Regions from separate parts of the Streptomyces sp. NPDC091271 genome, predicted to be linked through region 3. Evidence: riboswitches for the same ligand, from Rfam matches in the RefSeq annotation. Region 3 holds a riboswitch; each other region holds the start of a gene.

Region 1 (9,546 bases), on a different contig from region 3:
ATCGACTCCCCGGGGGAGACGGCGAAGGTGAAGCGGACATGGTTCGCCGTGGCCCGCCGCACCAGCTCGCCCAGCTCCGCCAGCTTGTCGGCGGGATAGGGCTCGCGCCACTCACCCCGGTGGTAGGGGTCGTCCTTGGGCGCGTATATGTACGTGTTCGCCTTGACGTCCCCGTAGAAGTCCATCTGGTCGAGGCGTTCGGCGGGTGTCCAGGGCTGGCCGTAGAAGCCCTCGATGGTGCCCCGCAGCGGCATCGACGGGAAGTCGCTGACGCGTACACCGGACACCTTCCAGCCGTGGTGTCCGGAGCGGACGAACAACTGGCGCAGGGTCTGCACGGCGTAGAACTGCCCGGCGGCGTCCTTGCCGCCGAGGGTGACCCGGGAGCCCTGTCCGGTCCGCGAGACGCGCAGAGCGTAGCCCTCCGCGTGGTCCGGTACCGCCGTGCCTCCGAGTCCCGCCGCGATGTCGGAGCGCGCGACCGGGCCCAGCCGTACGGTGAGCAGTCCGGCGGCGGCCTGGGGAACCTTTCCGGGAGCGACGATGTCCACCCAGTGGGCGCCGTGTGCCTTCAGCTCGCGGACGAGGCGGTCACGAGCAGCCGCGTCCGTGTCCTTGTCCGCCACCACGAGCACCCTGCCCGTCACGACGGCGTCCCCGCCCGCCCGGGCGAGGGACTGCGGGGCGGGCGAGACCGACGGCACCGCCGCGGCCCCACGGGGGACGGCATCGGTGGCGGCCGCCGGGAGCGCGTCGAGCGCCATGGTGCTTGCGAGTGCGAAGCACACACCGAGCACCGTGGTGGCCTTCAGGTTTCTTCCCATGAGCTCTCCAAGCATGGTCTAGACCATCAAATGCCCTTGCTCCCATGGATGGTGCGGTGCCGGGAGCCGAGAGGTAAGACGTATGGGGTCTAGACCTCTTCGTCGCTCCCCTTTACTCTGGCCAACACAGCCCGCCGGAGGCTATCTCCCTGGCATGCCCCGCTCACGGCGACGCGACACGCAGGCCTGCGCCGCGGTGGAGCCGGTCCGGCGCCATGCGGGTCGGGCCTACTGTCGCCCGTCGACCAGGCCGGATTCCCAGGCCCAGGCGGCGATCTCCACACGGTTGCGGGCGGACAGCTTGATCTGGACGTTGGCGAGGTGCGTCTTCACCGTGCCCACCGAGATGGACAGTTCGACGGCGATCTCGGCGTTGGTCAGTCCTCTGGCCACCAGACGCACCAGGTCCTTCTCCCGTGCGGAGAGCGCGGTGTGCGGCTCCCGGGGCGCGGGCGCCGCGCTGTTGAGGCGCCGCAGCAGCCGTACGGTGATGGCCGGGCTCACCAGCGCCTCGCCGGAGGCGGCCGCCCTGATGGCCTCCACCAGCAGGGCAGGGCCCGAGTCCTTGATCAGGAAGCCGGAGGCCCCCTCACCCAGGGCACGCTGGACGTACTCGTCGTCGTCGAACGTCGTGACCACGACGACCTTCGGCGGATCCACCGTGCCGGGGCGGGTCAGCCTGCGCAGCGCCTCCAGGCCGTCCATGCGGGGCATACGGATGTCCATCAGCACCACGTCGGGCCGGTGGCGCTCGGCGAGCTCCACCGCGAACACCCCGTCCGAGGCCTCCGCCACGACGTCGATGTCGTCCTCCGCGGCGAGGATCATCGCGAACCCTGCACGGACCATCGCCTGGTCGTCGGCGATCAGCACACGGATCGTCATCGGACCGCCACCCCTGCCGCGGACAAGGGAAGGGTCGCCTCGACACCCCAGCCGCCCGCCGTCACCGGGCCCGCCTGGACACTTCCGCCGATCAGGCCCACCCGCTCGGCCAGGCCCTTCAGCCCGAAGCCGCTCTGCGAGACGTGGCGCGGCCGTCCGTCGTCACTGACCCGCACGGTGACCTGGCCTCCCGAGCGGTCCACGCGCACCCGCACCTCGGTGCATCCATGGGCGTGTTTACGTACGTTGGTGAGGGCCTCCATCACCACCCGGTGCGCGGTGGTGGTCACCTCCACCGGCAGGTCGTCGAAGGTGCCTTCCAGATCGAGCCGGGCCCGCGCCCCGCCGACGGCCGAGAACTCCTCGACCAGCGAACGCACTTCGCCGATACCCGCCAGAGGTGTCAGCGCCACTTCCCCGTCGGCGTCCCGGAGCATCCCCACCATGTGCCGCATGGAGGTCAGCGCCTCCGAGCCCGCCTGTTCGATCCGCTGCAGCGCGGGCGGCACCAGTTCGGGTCGCCGGTCCGCGATCGCATGGGCTCCCTGCGCCTGGACGACGATGCCGGTCACGTGGTGGGCGACGAAGTCGTGCAGGTCCCTGGCGAACTCCGTCCGCTGCTCCAGTTTGAGAGCCGCCGCCTGACGCCGCCGGTCCACGAGGAGCAGACGCGTCCCGAGGCCGATGCTCAGCACCGTGAGCGCTGCCAGGGCGTAGATCAACGCGAAGATGGTCGTGGACTGCTTGAGCTGGACCGACACCGGTCGCAGCACGATCGCCAGGTACAGCAGGGGAACAGCCACCGCCGCCCACGACGGCTTCCCCCGCCGGGCGACGACCAGGAGGATGCACACCAGAGCCGCCGGTTCGGCGTATCCCAGCGCCTGCGCCCCGACCCTCATCTCCATGTGCAGCAGCGCCGAGAGACACAGCGACATGACCGCCAGTGTGCAGCCGGCTGCCGGCAGCGCCCGGCTGCCGAGCCGGGGCGAGGCGACGACCAGAGCGATGGCCAGCAGGGCGCCACCCAGCTTGGCGGGGCCCAGCACGGAGCCGTCCCCGAGCCGGTAGAAATCGCCGCCCACCCAGTCCAGCACGACGAGGCCGGCCAGGGCCACGACCAGAACCAGCCGGACCGTGACAAGCAGCTGCGGATGGTCCTTCCCCCGTGTGGCTGTGGGTGCGGCCAACCTCTCCAGCATCTCTCTCACCGTCCTCCCGCCGACCGGCCGAAAGTCGGAGTCGGCCGCGAATGATCTGTCTTTCGCCCGATCCGCCGCAGGCCACGGCGGAGAAGAGTGGTGTCCACCCGGGCGGCGTGTCATAGCCGACCCTCCCACACGCACAGGAGTCACATGAACCACGCAGAGGTGCACCACGGAAGCGGGCCGGGGTTCGGGCGCCCCGTCGGCGCGGCTGCGATCGAGGCCCATGGGCTCGGCAAGCAGTACCGGCGCGGCTGGGCGCTGCGGGACGTCTCCTTCCGGCTGCCTGCGGGGCGGGTCTGTGGCCTTGTCGGCCCGAACGGCGCCGGCAAGAGCACCCTGATGGGCCTGGCCACCAACATGATCCGGCCGACGGCCGGCGCCCTGCGGGTGTTCGGCGCGGCGCCGGGATCGACGGAAGCCGTCCTGCGGACCGCGTTCCTGACCCAGGAGAAGCCGCTGTTCCGGCGCTTCACCGTCGCGGAGACCCTGCGACTGGGCCGCGAGTTCAATCCCTGCTGGGACCAGGAGGTCGCCGAGGGCATCGTCCGCGCGGGTCAGGTGCCGCTGAAGGCGAAGGTCGGCACCCTGTCCGGGGGGCAGCGCACCCGCGTCGCCTTCGCCCTGGCTTTCGGGAAGCGTCCTGATCTGCTCATCCTCGACGAGCCGATGGCGGATCTGGACCCGCTGGTCCGCCGCGAGCTCATGGCCACCCTGACGGCGGAGGCCGCCCAGCACGGCACCACGGTGCTGGTCTCCTCGCACATGCTCGCCGAGCTGGAGCACATCTGCGACTACCTCCTCGTCATCGCGAACGGCGGTCTGCGCCTCGCGGGCGAGGTGGACGAACTGCTCGCAGCACACGCGCTGTTCGCCGTCTCCGGGGGCGGCTCGTCCCCCGCACTCGCGCCGCACAGGGTCATCGAGTCCCGCAACGAGGGCCGGCCGGGCGTCCTGGTGCGCCTCGGCGGACCGGTCGAGTACGGCGGGCAGGCCGAGCCTCTCACCCTGGAGGAGCTTCTGCTCGCCTACCTGCGGTCACCCGACGCGCCCCCGCTGATCGCGCCCAGCGCGCGGGTCGGCGACATCCACGACATCATCACCCACGACCGGACGAAGGCTGTGACCGCATGACCACGCTCACTCACGACCCGGCCCGTACAGCGCCCACCAAACCGGCACGCAGCTACTGGATCCCCCGGCTCGGCGGTCCGGTCTGGCTCGTCTGGCGCCAGCACCGCGCCGCGTTCTGGACACTCATCGCCGCCATGCTCCTCGGCGTGCTCGTCATGGTCCATCTGCGCGGGCAGACGATGGACTTCCTGGCCGCCCAGGACCCGACCTCGCGGAGGTCGGGAGGGCTGCCCCCCGAGTTCGAGACCCACGTCGACCGTCTGCACAGCATCGGGAGCTACCTCAGTTACATCCCCGTTCTGGCCGGTGTCCTGCTCGGGGCTCCGCTCATCGCGGGCGACCTGGAGACCGGCACCGCCAAGCTGGTGACCTCGCAGTCCGTCAGCCGACTGCGGTGGCTCATCACCAAACTCGCCGTTCCCGCCGCGATGCTCGCTCTGTCGACCGGCGTGCTCACCGCCGTGCTCACCTGGTGGTGGAACCCGCTCAAGGGGCTTTCCGACGCCCTCATCTGGACCTCCTTCTTCAGCGTCACGGGGGTCGTACCGGTGGCCTACGCCCTGCTCACGTTCACCGTGGGCGTCGCGGTCGGCCTGCTCCTGCGCCGCACGCTGGTGTCGATGGTGGTCACGCTCGGCATCGTCGTGGCGATCGGCTTCGTCTGGGACGAACTCTGGCGGAGCCTCGGGCACATCATGTCGGTCAGCACCGACAAGGGCGTGGGGCCCGGTGCGGTACGGCCGGAGCTGCCCACCGAGGCTGAGCAGCAGGGACAGGGGACCTACTTCCTCACCAGCTCCGGAGACCGCCTGGACTGGACCACCTGCCTCGACCAGGTGGAGAACGACCGGGCGCACACCGCCTGCCTGGAGTCCAAGCACGTCATCGGCTGGTCCATGGACTACCTCCCCGTCTTCCAGATGCAGACGATGCAGTGGCTCGGAGCCGGCATCATGCTCGCCCTCGCTGCCGTCGTCGCCACCTTCGTCATCCTCTGGGGGCGCAAGCGGCTCCTGTGACCCGTGGCCCCCGGCCGGGGGCTCACCGCGCGGGTTTCGGCGACGCGCGTACCGGTTGGCGGGGAGCGGGCGCCGCGTGGTGGACTTCGTGTACGGACGGAGAGAGACGGTGGCGCAGGGCATGGCCGATCACGGTACGGACCGCGGGTATCTGCTGGACAACCGGCAGTCGGAGGCAGGCATCCGATTCGGTGCGCTCTCCGAGCTGTTCGATCCGGTGACGTTCCGGCACATCGACCGGATCGGCGTCACCCAGGGCATGCGCTGCTGGGAGGTCGGGGCGGGCGGCCCCTCCGTGCCCACAGGTCTTGCCGAGCGTGTCGGAGCCACGGGCCAGGTGGTCTGCACCGACATCGACGTGTCCTGGGCACGCGAAGCCGCCTCCGAAGTCGTCGAGGTCATGCGCCACGACGTCGCGGCCGATCCTCCGCCGCCGGGTGGCTTCGACCTGGTGCACGCCCGGCTGGTCCTGGTGCACGTCGTCGACCGCGCGGAGGCGCTGCGCCGCATGATCCAGGCGCTGCGTCCCGGTGGTGTGCTGCTCCTGGAGGATGCCGATCCGGGGCTGCAGCCTCTGCTGTGCCCGGACGAGTCGGGCCCCGAGCAGCGGCTCGCCAACCGTCTGCGCTCCGGGTTCCGGGAGCTCATGGCCGCACGCGGTGCCGATCTCGCGTACGGCCGGACACTGCCCCGGCTGCTGCGCGAAGGCGGCCTCGACGACGTACAGGCGGATGCCTACTTCCCGATCACCTCACCGGCCTGCACCGTTCTCGAGGCGGCGACGGTCCGGCAGATCCGTGGCCGGCTCGTGGCGGCGGGGATCGCGACCGACGAGGACATCGACCGCCACCTGTCCGCCGTCGCGACCGGACGACTCGACCTGGCGACGGCCCCCATGGTCTCCGCCTGGGGGCGCCGCCCGTAAAGGCGTGCACCGACACAGGCTTTCGTCCCCCGCCCTCGGTGACCTCAGGCCCGCTTGTCATCGTCAGCCACCTGGCACTACTGTCGCCACGCCTTGGTGAACGGGAAATCGGTGTGATGCCGGTGCGGCCCTCGCCACTGTGATCGGGAAGTCCGGCTCCGGCCCTCGCGGGCAGCCACTGGGTCCTTGTGACCCGGGAAGGCGGAGTTCGGGCGGTGGTACCCGTAAGCCAGGAGACCGGCCAAGGCACTTCAACCATCCACGAGGTGCTGGAGAGGGTCTGCTGAGCCATGCACATAGCCGAGGGTTTTCTGCCTCCGGCGCACGCGATCGCCTGGGGTGTCGCGTCCGCGCCGTTCGTCGTCCACGGAGTCCGGTCACTCACGCGTGAAGTCCGGGAGAACCCCGAGAGCACTCTGCTCCTGGGGGCTTCCGGGGCCTTCACGTTCGTTCTTTCCGCATTGAAGATCCCCTCCGTGACCGGGAGCTGCTCGCACCCCACGGGCACGGGGCTGGGGGCCATCCTGTTCCGCCCGCCGATCATGGCGGTCCTGGGCACCATCACCCTGCTGTTCCAAGCGCTCCTGCTCGCCCACGGCGGTCTGACCACGCTGGGTGCCAACGTCTTCTCGATGGCGATCGTCGGGCCCTGGGCGGGGTACGCGATCTACAGGCTGCTGCGCCGGTACGGCGTGCCGCTGATGGTGGGGGTGTTCTTCGGCGCGTTCGTCGCCGACCTGTCGACCTACTGCGTCACGAGCGTGCAGCTGGCGCTCGCCTTCCCGGACCCGAGCACCGGATTCCTGGGCGCGCTCGGCAAGTTCGGCTCCATCTTCGCCGTCACCCAGATCCCGCTGGCGGTGAGCGAGGGGCTCCTGACCGTTCTGGTCATGCGGCTCCTCGTGCAGTCCAGCAAGGGAGACCTGACCCGGCTCGGCGTGTTCCTCGCCGGCAGGCGGGACCGGACCAGGACGGCCGAGCCCGAGGCGGTGGCCCGATGAACAAGAACACGAAGATCAACGCCCTTCTGCTGCTCGTCGTGGCCGCGCTGGCCGTCCTGCCGCTGGCCCTAGGCCTCGGCGACGACGAGAAGGAGCCGTTCGCGGGCGCGGACGCCCAGGCCGAGACGGCGATCACCGAGATCGATCCCGATTACGAACCCTGGTTCTCCCCGCTGTACGAACCGCCGTCCGGCGAGATCGAGTCGGCGCTGTTCGCCCTCCAGGCCGCGTTGGGCGCGGGCGTCCTCGCCTACTACTTCGGCCTGCGACGTGGGCGCCGTCAGGGCGAGCTGCGTGCGAGCGCGCAGCAGGACGGCGGAGACGCCGGGGAACCCGCGGCCCGGGGGAACTGAGGCTCGTGCTGCCGATCGACGCGGCGGCGCACAGCAGTCGCTGGCGCCGCCGCCATCCCGTGGACAAAGCCGTACTCGGTCTGGGACTCACGGTTCTGGCGATCTCGCTGCCGCCGTGGCCCGGAGCCGTACTGATACTCCTCACCGCCGTCACCGTGCTGCTCGGGCCGGCCGGTGTGCCCGCCCGCCAACTGTGGCGGGCCTACCGGGTTCCCCTGGGTTTCTGTGTCACCGGGGCGGCCACACTGCTCGTACAGGTCGGCGGGCCGGAAGGACTCGTGACCCTGGCCGACGGGGGTCCGGTCCGTGCCGGGGAGCTGCTGCTGCGCACCTCGGCGGCGTCGCTCGGGCTCCTGCTGTTCGCCTTCACCACCCCGATGTCCGACCTGCTGCCCCGCCTGGTCAAGGCGGGGGTGCCGGCGCCGGTGGTGGACGTCGCCCTGGTGACCTACCGCATGAGCTTCCTGCTCCTCGACTCGGTGCGCCGGATCCGGGAGGCCCAGGCGGCCCGGCTCGGACACACCACTCGGGCCGCCGCCTGGCGTTCGCTGGCGGGGCTGGGGGCCACCGCGTTCATCAGGGCCTTCGACCGCGCGGCACGGCTCCAGGCCGGGCTCGCCGGGCGCGGTTACGACGGGACCCTGCGCGTCCTGGTACCCGAGGCCCGTGTCTCCGGCCGGTTCGTAGCCGTGAGCGTCACTCTGCTCGCGGCCCTCACCGTGCTGACCCTCGTCCTGGAAAGGCCCCTTTCATGAGCGAATCCGTACTGCTCGCCCTGCGGGGCGCGTCCTTCGCGTACGAGGACGGCCCTGCCGTGCTCAGCGGCCTCGACTTCGAGGCGCGGGCGGGGCGTGCGCTCGCCCTGCTCGGCCGGAACGGCAGCGGGAAGACCACGCTGATGCGTCTGCTCAGTGGCGGGCTGCGCCCCGGCGAGGGGAAGTTGACGGTGGAGGGCCGCCCGGTCGCGTACGACAGGAAGGGCCTGACCCGGCTGCGTACGACGGTCCAGCTGGTGGTGCAGGACCCGGACGACCAGTTGTTCGCCGCGTCCGTCTCCCAGGACGTGTCGTTCGGACCACTGAACCTCGGGCTGTCCGACAGCGAGGTGCGGGCCCGGGTGGACGAGGCACTGGGCGCCCTCGACATCACAGCGCTGGCGGACCGGCCCACCCACCTGCTCTCGTACGGGCAGCGCAAACGGACAGCCATCGCGGGCGCGGTCGCGATGAAGCCCCGTGTGCTGATCCTCGACGAGCCCACCGCCGGGCTCGACCCGGACGGTCAGGAGCGGCTGCTCGCCACGCTGGGCGCCCTCCGGGAGAGCGGCACCACCGTCGTCATGGCCACCCACGACGTCGACCTGGCCCTGCGCTGGGCCGACGACGTCGCGCTTCTCACCCCCTCGGGTGTCCGCGCCGGGCCGGGGCCCGCGATGCTCGCCCGTACGGAACTCCTGGAGGAGGCGGGGCTGCGGCTGCCGTGGGGAATCGCGACCGCCCGGGTGCTGCGCGCCCACGGCCTGCTGGACGCGTCGGCGCCCGGCCCCCGCACCCCCGAGCAGCTCGCGGGCTTCACCTCGCCGACGACGGCGGGGGGCGGCCCTCCCGCCGGTGAGGGCGTCAGATGACGCGGAAGAGGTCTCCGGCGGCACGGACATCGGTGAGGTCCTCGATGCTGCGGAGGTTGTCGCACAGGGCGTCCAGGACCGTGCCGGGCCCCGCGGCCTGCGGGGCCCCGACGGCCACGCCGAAAGAGCGGAAGTCCAGCGTGTGCTTGGCATCGTTCCAGCTGCGCATCCACTGCTCGCTGACGTCGCACTCCCCGTCGGTGATCATCACGATGTCCCCGCGCCTGCGCCCGTCCGAGTTGAACTCCTCGTCCAGCAGTCTGACGGCCGCCGCGAGCGGGGTCCGGAACTCCGTACCGCCTCCGAAGAAGTGCTCGGCGAAGTCGAGGACTTCGGCGATGCCGGCCGGCTGGGAGCCCGGGAAGCGGCACACCTTCACGGAATCGGACGATGAGAACAGGATTCCGACGAAGTCGCGCCGCGCCCGGTGGGCCTGGTCCAGCAGCGCCAGGGCGCACGCCTTGGCCCACGCCTCCCGCGTGATCCCGCCGGGGCCGGACTCCAGCATCGAGTACGAGCAGTCGACGCACGCGATGACGGCGCCCTTCCCCGTGGACTGCTCGCCTCGGCTGT
Region 2 (9,546 bases), on a different contig from region 3:
ATGGGCCTCGGCGCCACCCCATGGGTGATCGTCCTCGGCACAGCCCTCATGGGCGCGGGCCGCGCCCTGTCCAGCGGGCCCGCCGAAGCCTGGTACGTCGACACCGTTCACGCCCGTTCCGGCCCCGACGCCGATCTCCGTACGGGGCTGGCGCGCGGCAGCGCCGCCTCGTCCGGCGCCGTCGCGCTCGGAGTCCTTCTCGGAGGGGCGCTGCCCTGGCTGCTCGGCCTCGGCCCGGACCCAGGGGCCCGGCTGCGGGCGCTCACCTCGGATCTGGTCCTGCCGCTCTCCGTGCCCGTGCTCCTCGGCGTGGTCGTCGACATCGTCTTCGTCGGCTACGTCCTGACCGCCCTGACGGAGCCGCCCCGCCCCGCGGCCACCCTGCGCGGTGTACTTCGGGGAGTTCCCGGCGCTGTCGCCGCGGGGCTCAGGCTCGGCGCCGGGGACGCGCTGATCCGGCGCATCCTGATGACCACGGGCGCCGCGGGTACGGCTCTCGCCGCTCTCGAACTGCTCACCCCGGGCCGCGCCGCCGCGTTGACCGGGACCGCGGAGGCCGGTGCGGTCCTCTTCGCCGGCCTGGCCGCCGCCGGATTCGGGTGCTCGGCGCTCGGCAGCCAGCTGGCCCCGCTCGTCGCCCGGCTCGCGGGAGACGCGGAACGCGCGGTCCTGGCGAGCCTCGGCGTGAGCGTGGCCGGTCTGCTGGCGCTCGGCGCCACCGTGTCCGCCACCGGGGCGCCCGCGCTGGCCATGGCCGTCGTCGGATACGGGCTGGTCTACCTGGGCCTGGGCGCCGCGGGGCCGACCGAGAACGACCTCCTGCACCGCCGCGTCGACACCTCCGGCCGGGCGACGGCCCTCTCCGTGCAGTCGCTGGCCCAGCAACTCGTGGGGGCGGCCGCCGGCCTGGTCATCGGCGCGCTGCCCGCAGGACCGCTGCCCTGGCTGCTCGGCGCCGTAGTACTGCTGGCCGGAGCACTGCTGTGGGCCCGGCGCACCGCCCCCGTTCCACAGGCCGTCCCCCGCCCTTGAGGGGGACGAGGGCTGATCCGCTGCTCCGTACGGACGTCCCGGATCGCGCCGGCCCCCGCCGTTCGGGACGCTGGCCCGAAGCCGGGACGCGAGATCCCCGTACTTCCAGGAGCAGAGATGCAGCAGGACAAGCACCCGTCGTACCGTCCCGTGGTCTTCCGCGACCGTTCCGCCGGGTACGCCTTTCTGACCCGGTCCACCGCGTCGAGCGAGCAGACGATCGACTGGGACGACGGCAACAGCTACCCGGTCATCGACGTGGAGATCTCCGCCGAGAGCCACCCGTTCTTCACCGGTAAGGCGAGAGTGGTCGACACCGAGGGCCAGGTCGCCAAGTTCGAGCGGCGCTACGGCGACGAAGGGCGTGACGACGCCTCCTGAGCCCCGGGTCACCACGGCTCCCCGCACCCGGGCAGAATCGGCGGCAGTCAGCCCCCTCACCACGACCGCCCGCGTTCTCCAGGAGACCCGCCCCCATGCCCGACAGCCCCGACCTGCTGGTCATCGGCGAATGCGTCGCCGACATCGTCCGGCTGCCGGGCGCGCCGGACCGGACCCACCCCGGCGGCAGCCCCGCGAACGTCGCGTACGGTCTGGCCCGACTGGGCCGGGGCACCACCCTCATCACCCAGCTCGGCCCGGACCCCGACGGGCGGCTGATCGAGGCCCACCTGGCTTCGGCCGGGGTACGGGTCCTCGACGACGGCAGCGGCGCGCCCACTCCCGCCGCCACGGTGGACCTCGACGAGGCGGGCCGGGCCACGTACACCTTCGCGATCAGCTGGACGCTGGGCCCGGTCGCGTGGCCCGGGGAGCCGCCCCGGCACGTCCACACCGGGTCCCTCGCCACCGTCCTGGACCCCGGTGCGGACACCGTCCTGGACCTCGTCGGGTCACTGCGCGCGGCGGCGACCGTCAGTTACGACCCCAACGTACGGCCCGGGCTGATGGGGGACCACGCCCGAGCCGTACGCCGCGCCGAGCGCTGGGTAGCGCTCAGCGACATCGTCAAGGCCAGCGACGAGGACCTGCGATGGCTCTACCCGGACGAGGCGCCGGAGAGGGCCGCCGAGCGATGGCTGCGCTCCGGGCCCGCGGTCGTCCTGGTCACCCGGGGCGCCGGAGGGGCGACGGCCTTCCTGACGGGCGGGACCGTGAGCGTCGGCGCGCCACCCGTCCGGGTCGCGGACACGGTGGGCGCAGGCGACGCCTTCATGTCCGCCACGCTGCACGCCCTGGCCTCGTACGGACTGCTCGGAGGACAGGCCCGCGCCCGCCTGCGCTCGCTGGACGCCGCCGTCCTGGGCGACGTGCTGCGCCACGCCGTGGCGTCGGCCGCTGTGACCGTCCAACGGGCAGGTGCCCTGCCTCCCGACGAGGAGGAGCTGGCGGCGGCCCTCACCAGCGTGCCGGTCCGGGAGCGGTAGACCGTCCAGGGGTGTCCTCGCCCGCATCACGGTCGTTGATTTCGTTATGACCGTGCCCCTTACCGACACCGCCCCACCGCCCACCACCGAACTGCTGACCGGCGTCATCCTCGGTCCGGAATTCCGCCGCGAGCACGGGTTCTGGCAGCGGCTGATCAGCACAGAACCGTTCCGCCGCCCCGCCGGTGGAACGCCCGAAGAGCGACTGGACCTCGCCTACGACCGGTTGCGGATCCTCAACCTCTCCCTCGACAGCGGAGCACGCCTCGCCGCCGACCCCCGCGCGATGGCCGCCCTGCACGCCTGGCTCGGCCCGGTGGACCCCGCGCTGACCACCGTGGCGGGTATCCACTACAACCTCTTCCTCGGCAGCCTCCTCGACCACGACTGCGTCGGCCGCCGCGACCTGTCGGACTATCTGTCGATGCGGCGCATCGGTACCTTCCTCTGTACGGAGGTGGCACACGGCAACAACGCTGCCGCCATGGAGACCACCGCCACCTACGACCGTGAGCGCGACGGCTTCGTCCTGCACACCCCGAATCCGGGCGCGCAGAAGTTCATGCCCAACACCAGCCCGGCGGGCGGAGCGAAGTCCGGCCTGGTCGCCGCCCGCCTGGTGGCCGATGGCTCCGACCACGGGGTACGCCTTTTCCTGGTGCCGCTCACCGACGACGCGCAGGCGCTGCCCGGTATCCGGGTGCGGCGGCTGCCGGCCCGGATGGGCAGCCCGGTCGACCACTGCCTGACCTCGTTCGACCGGCTCTTCGTGGCACGGGACGCCCTGCTGGGATCCGCCGAGGAGAGCGTTGCACCAGGGGAGTTCAGAACGGGACCGGGGGACAGGCGGCGGCGCTTCCTCGCCTCGATCGGGCGGGTCACCCCCGGCCGGATCTCCATGAGCGCCTGCGCGGCGGGCTCGGCCCGCGCGACCCTGGCGGTCGCCGTTCGCTACGGCGGCCACCGGATGATCTCCGGCTCCCGGGGCGCCCCGCCGGTGCCGGTGAACGCCCATCGGACGCACCACGGACCGCTCGCCTCGGCCATGGCCACGGTCTTCGCCATGAGCCTGCTGTACCGCAGGGCACAGGAGCGCTGGGAAGCCTGTACGGAGGAGGACGCCCGGACGGACGCGGTACGGCTGGTCGACGTCGCCAAGGCGTGGATCACCTGGCGGGCCCGCGACGTCATCGTCGAGAGCCGCGAACGCTGCGGCGCGCAGGCTCTGCTGGAGAACAACGGCATGACCGAACTCGTCACGGGCGTGGAGGGTGCCATCACCGCGGAGGGGGACAACATCGCCCTGTACGCCAAGGCGGCGGCCGACATGCTGTTCGCCGCCGAGCCGGCCGGTGACGACACCCCGGGCCGGGCCCCGCACCCCGGGGACCTCGCCGACCCGTACTTCCTGGGCCGGCTCCTCGCCTCGGTCCAGGGCATCTGGTTCGACCGGGCCAGGGCCCGCGCGCTGCGGGCGCCCGACGCCGACGCCCTCGGCCGGTGGAACGCGGCCTCGGGTCCCGCCCTGCGCGGGGTCGAGGCCTACGCGTACCGACAGGCTGCCGAGGCCTACGCCGAGGCCCGCGCGACGCTGCCCGACGGGGCGGCCAGGGACCGGCTCGGGGAGCTGGAGCGGCTGTTCGCCCTCGAATGGGTCTCCCGCAACAGCGGCGACCTGCTGGCAGCCGGTCTCCTGAGCACCGCTCAGGTGGACGCCCTGCCCGAGGCCGTCGAGGAGCTCGTCACGGCCGTCGCCGCGCACGCTCCGGAGCTGGCCGACTCCTTCGCGCTGCCCGAGGAGCTGCTCGCCGACTGGCCGATCGCCGGACCCGGCTACGCGGACGCGTACGACGACCCAGGGGGCCCGTGGAACGTCTGCCCGGCGGACGCCCGATGAGCGCCGGAGGCAAGGGGCAGACGGTCTGCGACCGCTTGGGCGAGCACCTGGAGATCCTGGGACTGCGCGCCGTCCTGCTCGCCTACTGGGGTACGACGTCCGTGCTCACCCGCCGCAGCGGGAAGCCGCAGGCGGACCGCGGCGAATCGGTTCGCCCCAAGCCCTGACCCGCCCGACGGCCGGCCGGTACGGAGAGGGAGAAGCCCCCAAGGCGCCCCCCGCCCCGTACCGGCGACGGCCCCCGAGGCAGCCGGTGCGCCGCGTGATAGCTTGCAGACGCCAGTCACACTCCACGTGGAGTCAGGGAATCCGGTGAGAATCCGGAGCTGACGCGCAGCGGTGAGGGGGACGGGCGGGGCCACAGCCACTGGAACACCCTCGGGTGCACCGGGAAGGCGCCTCGTCCGGACGAACCCGAGTCCGAAGACCTGCTGGCAACCGCTTCCGCACCGGGAGCGGAACTCCGTACGGGCTCCGCGCATGAGCCCAGAGAACGCCGAGGTCTCCGTGCCGCCCATAGCCAGCACCGTTCGCCGAACAGCCCTGCTCATCACGGGACTTGTCCTTCTGACCGCATGCGGCCAAGGCGGGAGCACTTCCGACGGCGCGGCACGGGACGAGGCCGGCGACGGCTTCCCCGTGACGCTGAAGAACTGCGGCCGTACGGTGACCGTCGACGCGGCACCGCGTCACGCCGTCTCCCTCAACCAGGGATCGACGGAGATCCTGCTCTCCCTGGGCCTCGCCGACAGGCTGGCCGCCACCGCGACCTGGACGGACCCGGTCATGAAGGGCCTGGAGAAGGACGAATCCACGGTGGAGCGCCTCGCCGAGAACCAGCCCTCCTCCGAGAAGGTCCTCGCCGAGGAACCCGACTTCGTCAGTGCCTCGTTCGAATCCACCCTCGGCAAGGGCGGGGTGGCGTCCCGCGACCAGTTCGAGGAGCTCGGCGTACCGACGTACCTCTCACCCTCCGACTGCGCGGGCAAGGACAACACCGGCAGCAGTGACGGCTCCCGCTCCGAGCCCCTGACCATGGACCGCGTGTACGGCGAAGTACGCGACCTGGCCAAGGTGTTCGGAGTCCCGGGCCGGGGCGAGGAGCTGGTGAGGAGCCTCCGGAGCCGCGTGGACAGGGCGACCGCGGACATCGACGCGTCCGGCACCACGATGCTCTACTGGTTCGCCAACGCCGAGGCCCCGTACCTGGCGGGGTGCTGCGGCGCCCCCGGCATCATCACCGAGGAGCTCGGCGCGAAGAACGTCTTCGACGACACGCACGAGGAATGGCCCCAGATCAACTGGGAGACCGTCGCCGACAGGAACCCCGACGTGCTGGTCATCGGGGATCTGACCCGGAAGTCGCAGACGGCCGAGAGCGCAGCGAAGAAGATCGAGTTCCTGGAGTCCAACCCCGCCACGAAGAACATGGACGCCGTCCGGCACAAGCGGTACGTCCTGCTGAGCGGCCAGGCGATGAATCCGACCATCCGGACCGTGGAGGGCGTGGAGCGCGTCGCGGCCGGGCTGCGCTCGTTCGGGCTCGCGGGGTGACGGAGACCGAACGCGCCCCGGACGTACGGGCGGAGCAGCCGGCCGCGGTCCGGACGGCCGCCGGAGCCCGGCTCCTGCGCGACGGCGTCCTGTGGAGCGCCGGGGTCGCCCTGCTGCTCCTGTCCGTCGCGGTCGCGGTCACGATCGGACCCGCCCGCATCTCCGTCCCGGACGTCTGGTCCGCGGTGGCCTCGCACCTCGGCCTGGGAGACGGGCGGCTGACCCCGATCCGGGACGGCATCATCTGGAACCTGCGCATGCCCCGCACCCTGCTCGCCGCGGTGTGCGGGGCCGGGCTCGCGGTGTGCGGCACCGTGATGCAGTCGCTGCTGCGCAACCCGCTCGCGGACCCCTTCGTCCTCGGTGTCTCCTCCGGGGCGTCCACCGGTGCGGTCGTGGTCGTCGTCCTGGGCGTCGGCGGCGGAGCAGTGTCGGTCTCGGGCGGTGCGTTCGTCGGGGCGCTGTGCTCGTTCGCCCTCGTCCTGCTGCTCAGCCACACCCTCGGCGGATCCACCGACCGGGTCGTCCTCTCCGGGGTCGCGGCCATGCAGCTCTTCTCCGCGCTCACGTCCTTCGTCGTGATGACCGCCGCCGACGCCGAGCAGACCCGGGGCGTGCTCTTCTGGCTGCTCGGCTCGCTGAGCGGGGTGGGCTGGGGCGATGTGTGGATGTGCTCGGCCGTGCTGGCCGTGACGCTGCTGATCTGCCTCGGCCATGCCCGTACGCTCGACGCCTTCGCCTTCGGCCAGGACGCCGCGGCCGCCCTGGGCGTGCACGTGGGCCGCACCCGGATCGTGCTGCTCTGCACCACCGCGCTCCTGACGGCGGCCCTGGTCAGCTCCGCGGGCGCCATCGGCTTCGTCGGCCTCGTCCTGCCGCACGCCGCCCGGGCGCTGACGGGTTCGGGGCACCGGAGGCTGCTGCCGGTGACCGCTCTCGCCGGAGCCGTGTTCCTGGTCTGGGTCGACACCCTGGCCAGGACCGTCCTCGACCCGCAGGAGGTCCCGGTCGGTGTGGTCACCTCCCTCATCGGGGTGCCCGTCTTCGTCCTCATCCTCCACCGCACCAGGAGGAGTGCGTGAACCCGGAAGCCGTCCCCGGCGACGGCCTGCGGGCCGACCGGGTCAGCAGGGAGGCCGGCGGACGGATCGTCCTCGACGGAGTGAGCATCGCACCACCGCCCGGCACCACCGTCGGGCTCCTGGGGCCCAACGGCTCCGGCAAGACCACGCTGCTGCGGGTGATGGCGGGCGTACTCGTCCCCGGCGCGGGCGTCGTCACCCTCGACGGCCGTACGCTCGCCGAAACCGGCCGGCGCCGCGTGGCCCGCCGAGTGGCCGTCGTGGACCAGCACGCGGTCACCCAGGTCGACCTGAGCGTGCTGGACGTCGTCCGCCTCGGCCGCATCCCGCACCGGCGGGCCTGGTCCGCGCCCGGACCCGAGGACGATGCCGCCGTACGCGAGGCCCTGGCGCGCACCGGGCTCGCCGACCGTGCCGCACAGTCCTGGCACACCCTGTCGGGTGGTGAGCGGCAGCGGGTGCAGATCGCCCGCGCCCTCGCCCAGGAGCCGCGTGAGCTCCTGCTGGACGAACCCACCAACCACCTGGACATCCAGCACCAGCTGGAGCTGCTCTCCCTGGTCGCCGCGCTGCCCGTCACCGCGGTGGTCGCGCTGCACGACCTCAATCTGGCCGCCATGTTCTGCGACCGGGTCACGGTCATGAAGGAAGGCCGGGTGGTCGCCGGCGGAACGCCCTCGGAGGTGATCACCGAGGAACTCATCGCCGACGTCTACCGGGTGCGCGCGGTGGTCACGCCGGAAGGGCCCGGCGGGCGCCCCTCCGTGCGGTTCCTGCCGGGGGAAGCCGTCCACCGGCGGTAGCGCGACGAGAGGGCGGGCCCGTGAACCACCCGGGTCCGCCCCTCGCTACTGTCGCGCGGCCTTTCGCCGCTGTGTGAGGGGGTCAGCGACGACGTCCCTGGCCGAACTCGCCGCCCATGTCCTTGCCGCTGCCCATGTCGTCCTTGCCGTCCGCGTAGTCGATCTTCTCCTTGCGGAGCTCGGCGGAGACTTCCTTCTGCTCGGTGACCTTGCTGGTTTCGAGACGGACCCGTTCCACGGGGACCGCCTCCTTGCGGACGGTGGCTCGTTCGGCGTGCAGGGTGACTTCGACGTCCTGTTCGCCGAGGTCGTTCGTGCCCTTCACACCTGTGACCTTCTCGCCCGGCTGCAGAGGCTCGCGCACCACGCGCACCTCCTCGTGGGACACCGGCACCGTCCGCGTGACGTTCTCCGTCACGACGTACTTGTGCAGGCGTGCCTTCCCGCTCTCGTACTCCTCCGTGCCGACCTGGAGCTGCTCCTCGGACCGGACCATCTCCTCGCGGCCGCCGGCACCCGCGGCGGACCGCTCGGCTCCGGCTCCGGCAAGCGGGCGGGACGTGGAGGAGGTCTCCGTGTCGCGGTGCCTGCCCGCGGCACCGGTGGCCTTCGCCTGGCCGCCGGAGGTCGTGCGGGCGGTGCCGGCCGCACCGGCTGCCCCGGCCGCACCCGCGGCACCCATGGCTCCCGTTCCGGTCCCGGACGTCGTGCGCGCGTCGCCGCCCGCTCCGGTGCGTCCGGTGGCCTTCTTGGTCATCCCGTAGTGCCGGTAGAGCTCCTCCTCCTCCGAAACGGAGAGGTGCGCGTCCGCGTCCACCCGGGGGGCTTCCTTGACGCGGTCCTTCGGATGCGAGACGTGCAGGTCGGAGCCCACCCGGCGGGCTCCGGCAAGCGGAACGAAGCTCTCCTTCATGCCGAACATGCCGGTCTTGACCGTGATCCAGTCGGGCTTGCCGGTGTCGTCGTCGACGTACACCCGCCCCACCGTGCCGACCTTCTCTCCGTCGCTGTCGTAGACGGTCAGACCGTCGAGTTCTCCGGAATCCGTGAAACCGTCAGCGGCTCCCATGGCCGATTCCTCCTCGCCCGGGCGCGTCCTGCGGTTGGGTCCAGCAGGGGAGGCGCGTCCGGATTCCATCGCGCCTCACCCGGTTGGACGGTGCAACTTCCCGGCCTGGGCGGCGAGCGGCCCAGGACACCGGGGAGGGGCGGTGGCCCCGTTCCACGCGGGTATCGGCCCCGCCACACGCGTTACGCCATTCGAGTGAGCACTCTCCATGGGCGCGCCGGGTGTGCGGTCCCGGCCCGCCCGTATGATCGACGCCGCTGCCGACGGTCGGCAGGCTTGTCACGGGGTGCGTCATCGGATCCGTAGTCATCCGTCCGCCTCGACAGCGGGGCGAGCTGCTGGCCCGGCAGGAGGACGGCCTCGGGCTGCACCATCTGGTCTGGCGGCTGGGGCCCGGCTGGCGGGTGTGCAGCAGCGCCGTGCTCGGCGGCGGGATCGGCCCCCGGGCCTGGATCCTGAACGCCCAGGTGCCCGGCGGCTACCCCCGGCTCGACCCCGACCGGCACCTCGCCGAGATCGCGGCGTCCGAGGCGCTCGACGGGTTGGGCGCCGGACTCATGACCGCCGCCGATGTCACCGCGCACACCGTCGCCGACGACGGCGGAGTGACCGCGACCGTCACCAGCGGCCTCGGCGTACGGGGATGGGCCGCGGCCCCGACGGAGGGCACCGACGGCCCGCG
Region 3 (9,546 bases):
CACCTACCTCGGCGGCTGGCGCATCATCCGCACCATGGGCAGTGGCCTCACCGACCTGCGTCCGCCGCAGGGCTTCGCAGCCCAGACCAGTGCGGCCACGGTCATCCTGGCCTCCTCGCACCTCGGCTTCTCCCTCTCCACCACGCAGTCCTGCTCCGGTGCCGTCATGGGCGCGGGTCTCGGACGTAAGGGAGGCGTGGTCCGCTGGTCCACCGCCACCCGGATGTTCGTCGCCTGGGGCCTGACCCTGCCGGCCGCCGGTCTGATGGGCGCGGGCGCCGAGTTCCTGACCAAGCAGGGGCCCTGGGGCGTCGCGGTGGTCGCCGTCCTGCTCGTCGCCGGCTCCGCCGCCATCTGGCTGCTGTCGCGCCGCAAGCCGGTCGACCACACCAACGTGAACGCGGAGGCCGAGCCCCCGGGCGTCGTCACCACCGCCATCTCCGCGGTCAGCCCGCCGCCCGCCGGTGTTGTCGTACCGGAGCTCAAGACCACCATCTCGGCCCCGGCCACGACGGCCGGAACCCCGGCCGACCCGGCCACGGTGTAAGGACGAATCCGCATGAACATCGACTGGGCAGCTCTCGCGTCCGTCTTCGGCGTCAGTCTCGTGGTCACCGTCGCGCTGGTCGGCCTCTTCACCCTCGGCATCACGGGCATGGCCAGGCAGACGACGGCCGCGCAGGGCGGCGGCGGTGCCAACGGCCTGGTGCGCACCGGTGCGTACGCCTGCTTCGGGCTGTGCGCGGCGGCGGTCGCGTACGGGATCTATCTGATCGTCGCCTGACCGCTCCCGCACGGACACCCACCCGGGCCGGACACACCACGTGTGTCCGGCCCGGTGTGCGTCTGAGCACATTGAAGCCTCGCAGGTCAGCGGCAGGTTGACGGGCATTCACGGGGCGTGGTGGACTGCCGGTGCCATTTAGGCTGGCCGGCACACACGTGCCGGCCGGCCTTACGGCGACAGGAGAGGAAGCCGGTGCGAATCCGGCGCGGTCCCGCCACTGTCACCGAGGAGCAGCCTCCACACGGAAGTCACGGCCCGCCACCGCGGGCTGGAAGGCCGGAGGAACTGCGGATCCGGAAGCCAGGAGACTCTCGTCGCCGGTCACGTCGAACCAGGGCGCGGACCCTGAGTGAGGACATACGCCATGTCTGGCTGCCCTGCGTCGGTCGCTGCACCACCTGTCACGAAGGTCCTCCGAGGCGCGACGGCCGGCTGAGCGGTGCGAGCCGACCGCATCTTCGCGTACGGAGCCGCCGCCGGCCTGATCGGCGACCTGCTGTTGGGTGATCCGCGGCGTGGCCACCCCGTCGCCGCCTTCGGGCGTGGAGCGGCGGGCGCCGAGCGCCGCCTGTGGCGCGACCACCGCGGCTGGGGCGCCCTGCACACGCTCGTCTGCGCCGGGGGCGCCACGGGCGCTGCCGCGCTGGCCGCGCGTGCCGTGCGGAACCGTCCCGCCGCCGCCGTGGCGCTGACAGCCGTAGCCACCTGGTCCGTCGTCGGGGGCACCTCGCTGGGCCGTGAGGCCCGCGCCATCGGCGGGGCGCTGGCCGCCGGGGACATCGACCTGGCCCGGGAGCGGCTGCCTCATCTGTGCGGCCGCGACCCGCAGTCGCTGGACGGGCAGCAGATCGCCCGCGCCGTGGTGGAGTCCGTCGCCGAGAACACCTCCGACGCCGTGGTGGGAGCCCTCGTGTGGGGCGCGCTCGGCGGTGTGCCCGGGCTGGTCGCCTTCCGGGCCGTCAACACGCTCGACGCCATGGTCGGGCACAAGTCGCCCCGCTACCGGCGCTACGGCTGGGCGTCGGCCCGGCTCGACGACGTCGCCGGCTGGCCCGGGGCCCGGCTCACCGCCGTGCTCGCCGTGGCCGCCGGGGGGCGCCCGCGTGAGGCGGTCCGGGCCTGGCGGGCGGACGCGGGCAGGCATCCCAGCCCCAACGCGGGCCCGGTCGAGGCCTCGTTCGCGGGGGCGCTCGGCGTACGGCTCGGCGGCACCCTCGCGTACGGCGGGCGGGTCGAGCACCGGCCTGTGCTCAACGGCGAGGCCGGCCGGGACGTGCGGGTCACGGACATCGAACGCGCGGTGCGGCTGTCGCGCCGGGTGAGTGTGCTGGCCCTCGTCGTGTGCGCGGCGGGGCGGTCGGCCATGGGACGGAGAGTCGGATGAGCGGCGGGCTGCTGGTCGCGGGGACCACTTCGGACGCGGGCAAGAGCGTCGTCACGGCAGGGATCTGCCGGTGGCTGGTGCGCCGGGGGGTGAAGGTCGCGCCGTTCAAGGCGCAGAACATGTCGCTGAACTCGTTCGTCACCCGGGAGGGGGCGGAGATCGGCCGTGCCCAGGCGATGCAGGCGCAGGCCGCCCGGGTGGAGCCGTCGGCGCTGATGAATCCGGTGCTGCTCAAGCCCGGCGGCGACCGGTCGAGCCAGGTCGTCCTGATGGGGAAGCCGGTCGGCGAGATGAGTGCGCGCGGCTACCACGGCGGTCGCCAGGAGGCGCTGCTGGGGACGGTCACGGACTGTCTGGAGCAACTGCGGGGCACGTATGACGCCGTGATCTGCGAGGGGGCGGGCAGTCCGGCCGAGATCAACCTGCGGCGCACGGACATCGTGAACATGGGCATCGCCCGGGCCGCGCGCTTTCCCGTGCTGGTGGTCGGCGACATCGACCGGGGCGGCGTGTTCGCCTCGTTCTTCGGCACGACGGCTCTGCTGAGCCCCGAGGACCAGTCACTGGTCGCGGGATACCTCGTCAACAAGTTCCGCGGTGACGTTTCGCTGCTGGAACCCGGTCTCGACATGCTGCTCGGGCTCACGGGGCGGCGGACGTACGGGGTGCTGCCCTACGCCCATGGTCTGGGCATCGACGAGGAGGACGGGCTGCGCGTGTCGATGCGCGGCACCGTACGGGAGTCGGTCGTGGCGCCGCCGCACGGTGAGGACGTGCTGCGGGTCGCGGTGTGCGCGGTGCCGCTGATGTCGAACTTCACCGATGTGGACGCGCTGGCGGCCGAGCCGGGTGTGGTGGTGCGGTTCGTGGACCGGGCGGAGGAGCTCGTCGACGCGGACCTCGTGATCGTGCCCGGGACGCGGGGCACGGTGAAGGCGCTGGCGTGGCTGCGCGAGCGGGGGCTGGCCGACGCGCTGGTCCGGCGTGCCGCGGAGGGCCGCCCGGTGCTGGGGATCTGCGGAGGGTTCCAAGTGCTGGGCGAGCGTATCGACGACGACGTGGAGTCACGGGCCGGACTGGTCGAGGGGCTCGGACTGCTGCCCGTACGCGTCCGTTTCGGCCGGGAGAAGGTCCTGGGGCGCCCCGTAGGTTCGGCGCTCGGTGAGCCGGTGGAGGGGTACGAGATCCATCACGGGGTCGCCGAGGTGAGCGGCGGCGAGCCGTTCCTCGACGGGTGCCGGGTGGGTTCGGTCTGGGGGACGCACTGGCACGGGTCGCTGGAGAGCGACGCGTTCCGGCGGGCCTTCCTGGGCGAGGTCGCGCGGGCGGCGGGGCGGCGGTTCACCGCGGCGCCGGACACGAGCTTCGGGGCGTTGCGGGAGGAACAGCTGGACCGACTGGGGGATCTGATCGAGGAACACGCGGACACGGACGCGTTGTGGCGCCTGATCGAGGCCGGCGCGCCGGAGGGGCTGCCTTTCATCCCGCCGGGTGCGCCGCCCGCGCCCGCCCCGGACCCCGTTCCTCCGGCGCCGGGCGTGCCCGGTCATGCAGTTGTGGTTGCGACAGAGGAGGCCCTGTGAGTACGCCGTATCCCTTCACCGCCATCGTCGGACAGGACGACCTGCGGCTGGGACTCCTGCTCAACGCGGTCAGTCCCGCCGTCGGCGGGGTCCTGGTCCGCGGCGAGAAGGGCACCGCCAAGTCCACCGCCGTACGCGCGCTGGCCGCGCTCATGCCCGAGATCGCGGCCGTGGCGGGGTGCCGTTTCTCGTGCGACCCGGGAGCACCCGATCCCGCGTGTCCCGACGGTCCCCACGAGACGGGCACGGGCGTGTCGCGTCCGGCGCGGACCGTGGAGCTTCCCGTCGGCGCGTCGGAGGACCGGCTGGTCGGCGCCCTCGACATCGAACGGGCTCTCTCGGAGGGCGTGAAGGCCTTCGAGCCGGGGCTCCTCGCCGACGCCCATCGCGGGATCCTCTACGTCGACGAGGTCAACCTCCTCCATGACCACCTGGTGGACCTGCTGCTCGACGCGGCCGCCATGGGCGCCTCGTACGTGGAGCGGGAGGGTGTCTCCGTCCGTCACGCGGCGCGCTTCCTGCTGGTCGGGACGATGAACCCGGAGGAGGGCGAGCTCCGGCCGCAGTTGCTGGACCGCTTCGGGCTGACCGTCGAAGTGGCGGCCTCGCGTGAGACGGACCTGCGCGTCGAGGTCGTACGGCGCAGGCTCGCCTACGACGACGATCCGGCCGGGTTCGCCGCGCGGTGGGCCGACGAGGAGGCCGCGTTGCGTGAGCGGATCGTCGCCGCGCGCGCCCTGCTTCCCCGTGTGGTGCTCGGCGACGGCGTGTTGCGGCAGATCGCGGCGACGTGCGCGGCGTTCGAGGTCGACGGGATGCGTGCCGACATCGTCATGGCCCGCACCGCGACGGCGCTGGCCGCGTGGGCGGGGCGCGAGGAGGTCGTCGCGGACGACGTGCGGCAGGCCGCGCTCCTGGCACTCCCCCACCGGCGCAGGCGCAATCCGTTCGACGCGCCCGGACTGGACGAGGACAAGCTGGACGAGGCCCTCCAGGACGCGGCGGACGGCGACGGCGGAGGCGACGACGACCCGGACCCCGACGGGCCCGGGGGCGGCGGGGTGCCCCCGCAGGGCGGTGGCCCCGACGACGGCGGCAGGGACACGGATGGTCCCGACGCCGGCGGTGCCGACGCGCCCGGCCCGGAGCAGACCGGGAGCGGCGACGCGCCCCCGCCGGGCGGCGGCGGGGAGCAGCAGCCCGTGCGGGCCGGCGAGCCGTTCCGCACGAAGATGCTCAGCGTGCCCGGACTCGGCGAGGGCGCGGCCGGGCGGCGGTCCCGGGCGCGTACCGAGCACGGCCGGACCACCGGGTCGCGGCGGCCCGAGGGTGCGCTGACGAAGCTTCACCTGGCGGCGACCGTGCAGGCGGCGGCTCCGCACCAGCGGGCGCGAGGGCGTTCGGGGCGGGGTCTCGTCGTACGGCGGGACGATCTGCGGCAGGCGACGCGGGAGGGGCGCGAGGGCAATCTCGTGCTGTTCGTCGTGGACGCCTCCGGGTCGATGGCGGCCCGGCAGCGGATGAGCGCCGTGAAGGGGGCGGTGATGTCGCTGCTGCTGGACGCCTATCAGCGCCGGGACAAGGTCGGCCTGGTCACCTTCCGCGGCAAGGACGCCGAGGTGGTGCTGCCGCCCACCTCGTCGGTGGACGCGGCCGCCGCGAGGCTGGAGACGCTGCCGACCGGCGGGCGCACCCCGCTGGCCGCCGGGCTGCTCAAGGCGCACGACGTGCTGCGGGTGGAGCGGCTGCGTGATCCGTCACGGCGGGCGCTCCTCGTCGTGGTGACGGACGGCCGGGCGACCGGGGGCGTCGACCCGGTGGCGCTGGCGGCGCGGGCCGGACGGCTGCACGCCTCCGAGGGCACCGCGTCCGTCGTCGTGGACTGCGAGTCGGGGATCGTACGCCTCGGGCTCGCCGCACAGCTCGCACGGGATCTGGGGGGCAGCGCGGTCACGCTCGACGAGCTGCGCGCCGACTCGATCGCCGGGCTGGTCAAGGACATCACTGCTGCCGGGAGGGCCGCTTAATGCCACAGGGACAGCCGGTATCGGTACCGGACGACGGACTGACGACACGTCAGCGGCGCAACAGGCCGCTGCTGTTCGTCCACACGGGAATCGGCAAGGGCAAGTCGACGGCCGCCTTCGGGCTGGCGCTGCGCGCCTGGAACCAGGGCTGGCCGATCGGGGTGTTCCAGTTCGTGAAGTCGGCGAAGTGGAAGGTCGGCGAGGAGAACGCGCTGAAGGTGCTGGGCGCGAGCGGCGAGGGCGGCACAGTCGACTGGCACAAGATGGGCGAGGGGTGGTCGTGGGTCCAGCGCGACAACCAGCTGGACAACGAGGAGAAGGCCCGCGAGGGGTGGGAGCAGGTCAAGCGTGACCTGGCCGCCGAGACGTACAAGCTGTACGTGCTCGACGAGTTCGCCTACCCGATGCACTGGGGCTGGATCGACACCGACGAGGTCGTCGAGGTGATGCGGAACCGTCCGGGCACCCAGCACGTCGTGATCACGGGCCGGAACGCCCCGCAGAAGCTGATGGACGCCGCCGACCTGGTGACCGACATGTCGAAGGTCAAGCACCCGATGGACGCCGGCCAGAAGGGCCAGAGAGGCATCGAGTGGTGAGTGTTCCTCGTCTGGTCATCGCCGCACCCGCTTCGGGCAGCGGCAAGACCACGGTCGCCACGGGCCTGATGGCCGCCTTCGCGGGGCGCGGTCTCGCGGTGTCCCCGCACAAGGTGGGGCCCGACTACATCGACCCGGGTTACCACGCGCTGGCCACCGGCCGCCCGGGGCGCAACCTCGACGCGTACATGTGCGGGCCCGGTCTGATCGCCCCGCTGTTCACGCACGGGGCGAGCGGCTGCGACCTGGCCGTCGTCGAAGGGGTGATGGGGCTGTACGACGGGGCCTCGGGGCAGGGTGAACTCGCCTCGACCGCCCAGGTGTCCAAGCTGCTGCGGGCTCCCGTCGTGCTGGTCGTCGACGCGTCCTCGCAGTCGCGGTCGGTCGCGGCCCTCGTGCACGGTTTCGCCTCCTGGGACCCGGAGGTGCGGATCGGCGGGGTGATCCTGAACAAGGTGGCCTCCGACCGTCATGAGGCGCTGCTCCGGGAGGCACTCGACGAGTCCGGGCTGCCGGTGCTCGGGGTGCTGCGGCGGGCGCCGCAGGTGGCGACCCCCTCGCGCCATCTGGGCCTGGTCCCGGTGGCCGAGCGGCAGACCGACGCCCTCGACGCCGTACGGGCGATGGGTGACCGCGTACGAGAGGGTTGCGATCTGGACGCGCTGATGGCGCTGGCCCGTTCGGCGCCGGGCCTGCCCGACGAGGCGTGGGAGCCGGAGCGCCACCCCGATCCGGGGACCCGGCCGGTGGTGGCGGTGGCGGGCGGCGCGGCGTTCACCTTCGCCTACGCGGAGCACGCCGAGCTGCTGACAGCGGCGGGCGCGGAGGTGGCCGTCTTCGACCCGCTGCACGACGAGAAGCTGCCCACGGGCACGGCGGGGCTGGTCATCGGCGGCGGCTTCCCCGAGGTGTACGGACCGGAGCTGTCCGCGAACGAGCCGCTGCGCCGGGCGGTCACGGATCTGGCTCTTGCCGGTGCTCCGGTGGCGGCTGAGTGCGCGGGGCTGCTCTATCTGGCCCGTGAGCTGGACGGGCGGCCGATGTGCGGGGTGCTGGACGCCTCTGCCCGGATGTCCGAGCGGCTGACGCTCGGCTACCGGCAGGCGGTGGCGGTCTCCGACAGCGTGCTGGCCGTGGCCGGGACCCGGCTGCGCGGGCACGAGTTCCACCGGACGGTGCTGGAGCCCGGGGCGGGCGCGACGCCCGCCTGGGGTCTGCATCAGCCGGAGCGCCGGGTGGAGGGCTTCGTGCAGCAGGGCGTGCACGCGAGTTATCTGCACACGCACTGGGCGGCGGAGCCCGGGGTGGCCCGGCGTTTCGTGGAGCGGTGCCGGGGGTGACGTCGCTCCGCCCGCGTGGGCCGGTGCCGGGGGTGACGTCGCTCCGCCCGCGTGGGCCCGTGCCGGGGGTGACGTCGCTCCGCCCGCGTGGGCCCGTGCCGGGGGCGGCGTCACTCGGCGATGCCGACCACCAGCCAGATGAAGCCCACTCCCGCGACCGTGCACAGCAGCGTGGAGCGGGCCGGGTGGTCGTGGTGCGCCTCGGGGAGGATCTCGGCGGCGGCGAGGTAGAGGAGCGCCCCGCCGAAGAAGCCGAGATAACAGCCGAGCAGTTCCTCCGGAAGGGTGAACAGCAGTGTGGTCGCAGCGCCCACGATCGGGGCCAGCGCGTCCGCGTACAGCATCAGGAGCGCCTTGCGGCGGGCGTTCCCGTAGAGGCTGGTGATCGTGTACGTGTTGAATCCGTCGGCGAAGTCGTGGGTGATGACGGCGAGCGCGACGGCGGCCCCCATCCCGCCGCCGATCTGGAATGCGGCGCCGAGCGCGACACCGTCCATCAGGCTGTGGCCCACCATCGCGGCCGCCGCCGTCAGCCCGACCTGCGGCACCCTCTCCTCGCCCGCCCCGTGTGCCGCCTGGCGTACGGCCAGCGAGCGCTCGACGAGATGGGCCGTCAGGAAGCCGCCCACGAACAGCAGCAGGGCCGCCGGCACGCCGAAGACCACACCGCCCGCGGCCTCCACCGCCTCGGGCAGCAGGTCGAGACCGACCACACCCAGCATCAGTCCGCCGGCGAAGCCGAGCACGAGGTGCCGGCGGTCGCTGACGCGCTGCGCGACCCAGCCGCCCGCCAGGGTCATCAGGAACGCGCCGAGCGCGACGAATACCGCCATGGGCCCTTGCTAGCGGATTGACCCCGCCTCCCGCACCTCAGGCCGCCCTTACCCGTGTCCCCCAGCACTGTCCCCGGAAGGACCTTCTGCCATGACCCGAGCCGCGCTCGTCGTCGGCGTCGGCGCGCGCCGCGGCGTCCGGGCCGAGGAGGTGCTCGGGCTGATCCGGAGGACGCTCCAGGAGGCCGGGCTCGCGGCAGGCGACGTGATCGAGCTGGCCACCCTCGACACCAGGGCGGAGGACCCGGGGATCGCCGGCGCGGCGGAGCGCCTGGGGGTGCCCGTGCGGCCGTACACGGCCGGAGCACTGGCGGAGGTCCCCGTGCCCAACCCTTCGGCGGCGCCCCGTACGGCTGTGGCCACCGGGTCGGTCGCGGAGGCCGCGGCACTCGCGGACGGCGGTGAACTGCTGGTCCCCAAGCGGAAGTCGGCGTCGGTGACCTGCGCGGTGGCCCGCCGGAGGCCACCGGCAGGCACCTCGGCATCGACGAATGGCTCCGAGCCGTCCACCATTGCTGCCATGCTGCCCCCCACTGAGCACATCGAGAGCGCCGGGCCCGATCTGCGGCACCACGGCGACGCGGAAGTACGCGGCCTGGACCTGACCGACCTGGCCGTCAACGTACGGACCGGCACTCCCCCGGACTGGCTGCGGCAGCGGATAGCCGCGTCGCTGGTGTCGCTGGCCGCCTACCCGGACGGGCGGCCGGCGCGGGCGGCGGTCGCGGGGCGGCACGGGCTGCCCGAGGAGAGAGTCCTGCTCACGGCGGGCGCCGCCGAGGCGTTCGTGCTGATCGCCCGGGCGCTGCCCGCCCGGCGGCCGGTCGTCGTGCATCCGCAGTTCACGGAGCCCGAGGCGGCCCTGCGTGCGGCGGGGCACGAGGTCGGTCGGGTGCTGCTGCGCCCGGAGGACGACTTCCGGCTGGATCCGGCGGCGGTGCCGGAGGGCGCGGACCTGGTGGTCGTGGGCAACCCGACCAATCCGACGTCCGT

Evidence for each region. A riboswitch is a leader RNA that binds a small molecule or an ion and turns the genes downstream of it on or off. The one in region 3 is predicted to bind cobalamin.
Region 1: it holds a riboswitch for cobalamin, as region 3 does, so the genes downstream of both, ACIQM3_RS17355 (energy-coupling factor ABC transporter permease) here and ACIQM3_RS21375 (cobalamin biosynthesis protein) in region 3, are expected to answer to the same signal.
Region 2: it holds a riboswitch for cobalamin, as region 3 does, so the genes downstream of both, ACIQM3_RS08810 (ABC transporter substrate-binding protein) here and ACIQM3_RS21375 (cobalamin biosynthesis protein) in region 3, are expected to answer to the same signal.

Annotation. Positions count from the first base shown of each region.
Region 1 covers NZ_JBIVVD010000004.1:173,450-182,995, reverse strand. Annotated here, with positions in the region: gene ACIQM3_RS17385 (beta-N-acetylglucosaminidase domain-containing protein) at 1-824, opposite strand, end outside; gene ACIQM3_RS17380 (response regulator) at 1,053-1,709, opposite strand; gene ACIQM3_RS17375 (sensor histidine kinase) at 1,706-2,899, opposite strand; gene ACIQM3_RS17370 (ABC transporter ATP-binding protein) at 3,065-4,048, shown strand; gene ACIQM3_RS17365 (ABC transporter permease) at 4,045-5,067, shown strand; gene ACIQM3_RS17360 (class I SAM-dependent methyltransferase) at 5,189-5,992, shown strand; cobalamin riboswitch at 6,048-6,253, shown strand; gene ACIQM3_RS17355 (energy-coupling factor ABC transporter permease) at 6,283-6,993, shown strand; gene ACIQM3_RS17350 (energy-coupling factor ABC transporter substrate-binding protein) at 6,990-7,346, shown strand; gene cbiQ (cobalt ECF transporter T component CbiQ) at 7,352-8,101, shown strand; gene ACIQM3_RS17340 (energy-coupling factor ABC transporter ATP-binding protein) at 8,098-8,973, shown strand; gene ACIQM3_RS17335 (VWA domain-containing protein) at 8,966-9,546, opposite strand, start outside.
Region 2 covers NZ_JBIVVD010000002.1:292,893-302,438, reverse strand. Annotated here, with positions in the region: gene ACIQM3_RS08835 (MFS transporter) at 1-1,032, shown strand, start outside; gene ACIQM3_RS08830 (type B 50S ribosomal protein L31) at 1,150-1,413, shown strand; gene ACIQM3_RS08825 (carbohydrate kinase) at 1,509-2,459, shown strand; gene ACIQM3_RS08820 (acyl-CoA dehydrogenase) at 2,506-4,356, shown strand; gene ACIQM3_RS08815 (hypothetical protein) at 4,353-4,523, shown strand; cobalamin riboswitch at 4,620-4,807, shown strand; gene ACIQM3_RS08810 (ABC transporter substrate-binding protein) at 4,837-5,910, shown strand; gene ACIQM3_RS08805 (FecCD family ABC transporter permease) at 5,907-6,992, shown strand; gene ACIQM3_RS08800 (ABC transporter ATP-binding protein) at 6,989-7,795, shown strand; gene ACIQM3_RS08795 (PRC and DUF2382 domain-containing protein) at 7,878-8,864, opposite strand; gene ACIQM3_RS08790 (adenosylcobinamide amidohydrolase) at 9,200-9,546, shown strand, end outside.
Region 3 covers NZ_JBIVVD010000005.1:52,420-61,965, forward strand. Annotated here, with positions in the region: gene ACIQM3_RS21365 (anion permease) at 1-547, shown strand, start outside; gene ACIQM3_RS21370 (hypothetical protein) at 560-784, shown strand; cobalamin riboswitch at 969-1,098, shown strand; gene ACIQM3_RS21375 (cobalamin biosynthesis protein) at 1,227-2,171, shown strand; gene ACIQM3_RS21380 (cobyric acid synthase) at 2,168-3,754, shown strand; gene ACIQM3_RS21385 (putative cobaltochelatase) at 3,751-5,781, shown strand; gene cobO (cob(I)yrinic acid a,c-diamide adenosyltransferase) at 5,781-6,380, shown strand; gene ACIQM3_RS21395 (cobyrinate a,c-diamide synthase) at 6,374-7,720, shown strand; gene ACIQM3_RS21400 (ZIP family metal transporter) at 7,831-8,553, opposite strand; gene cobC (Rv2231c family pyridoxal phosphate-dependent protein CobC) at 8,645-9,546, shown strand, end outside.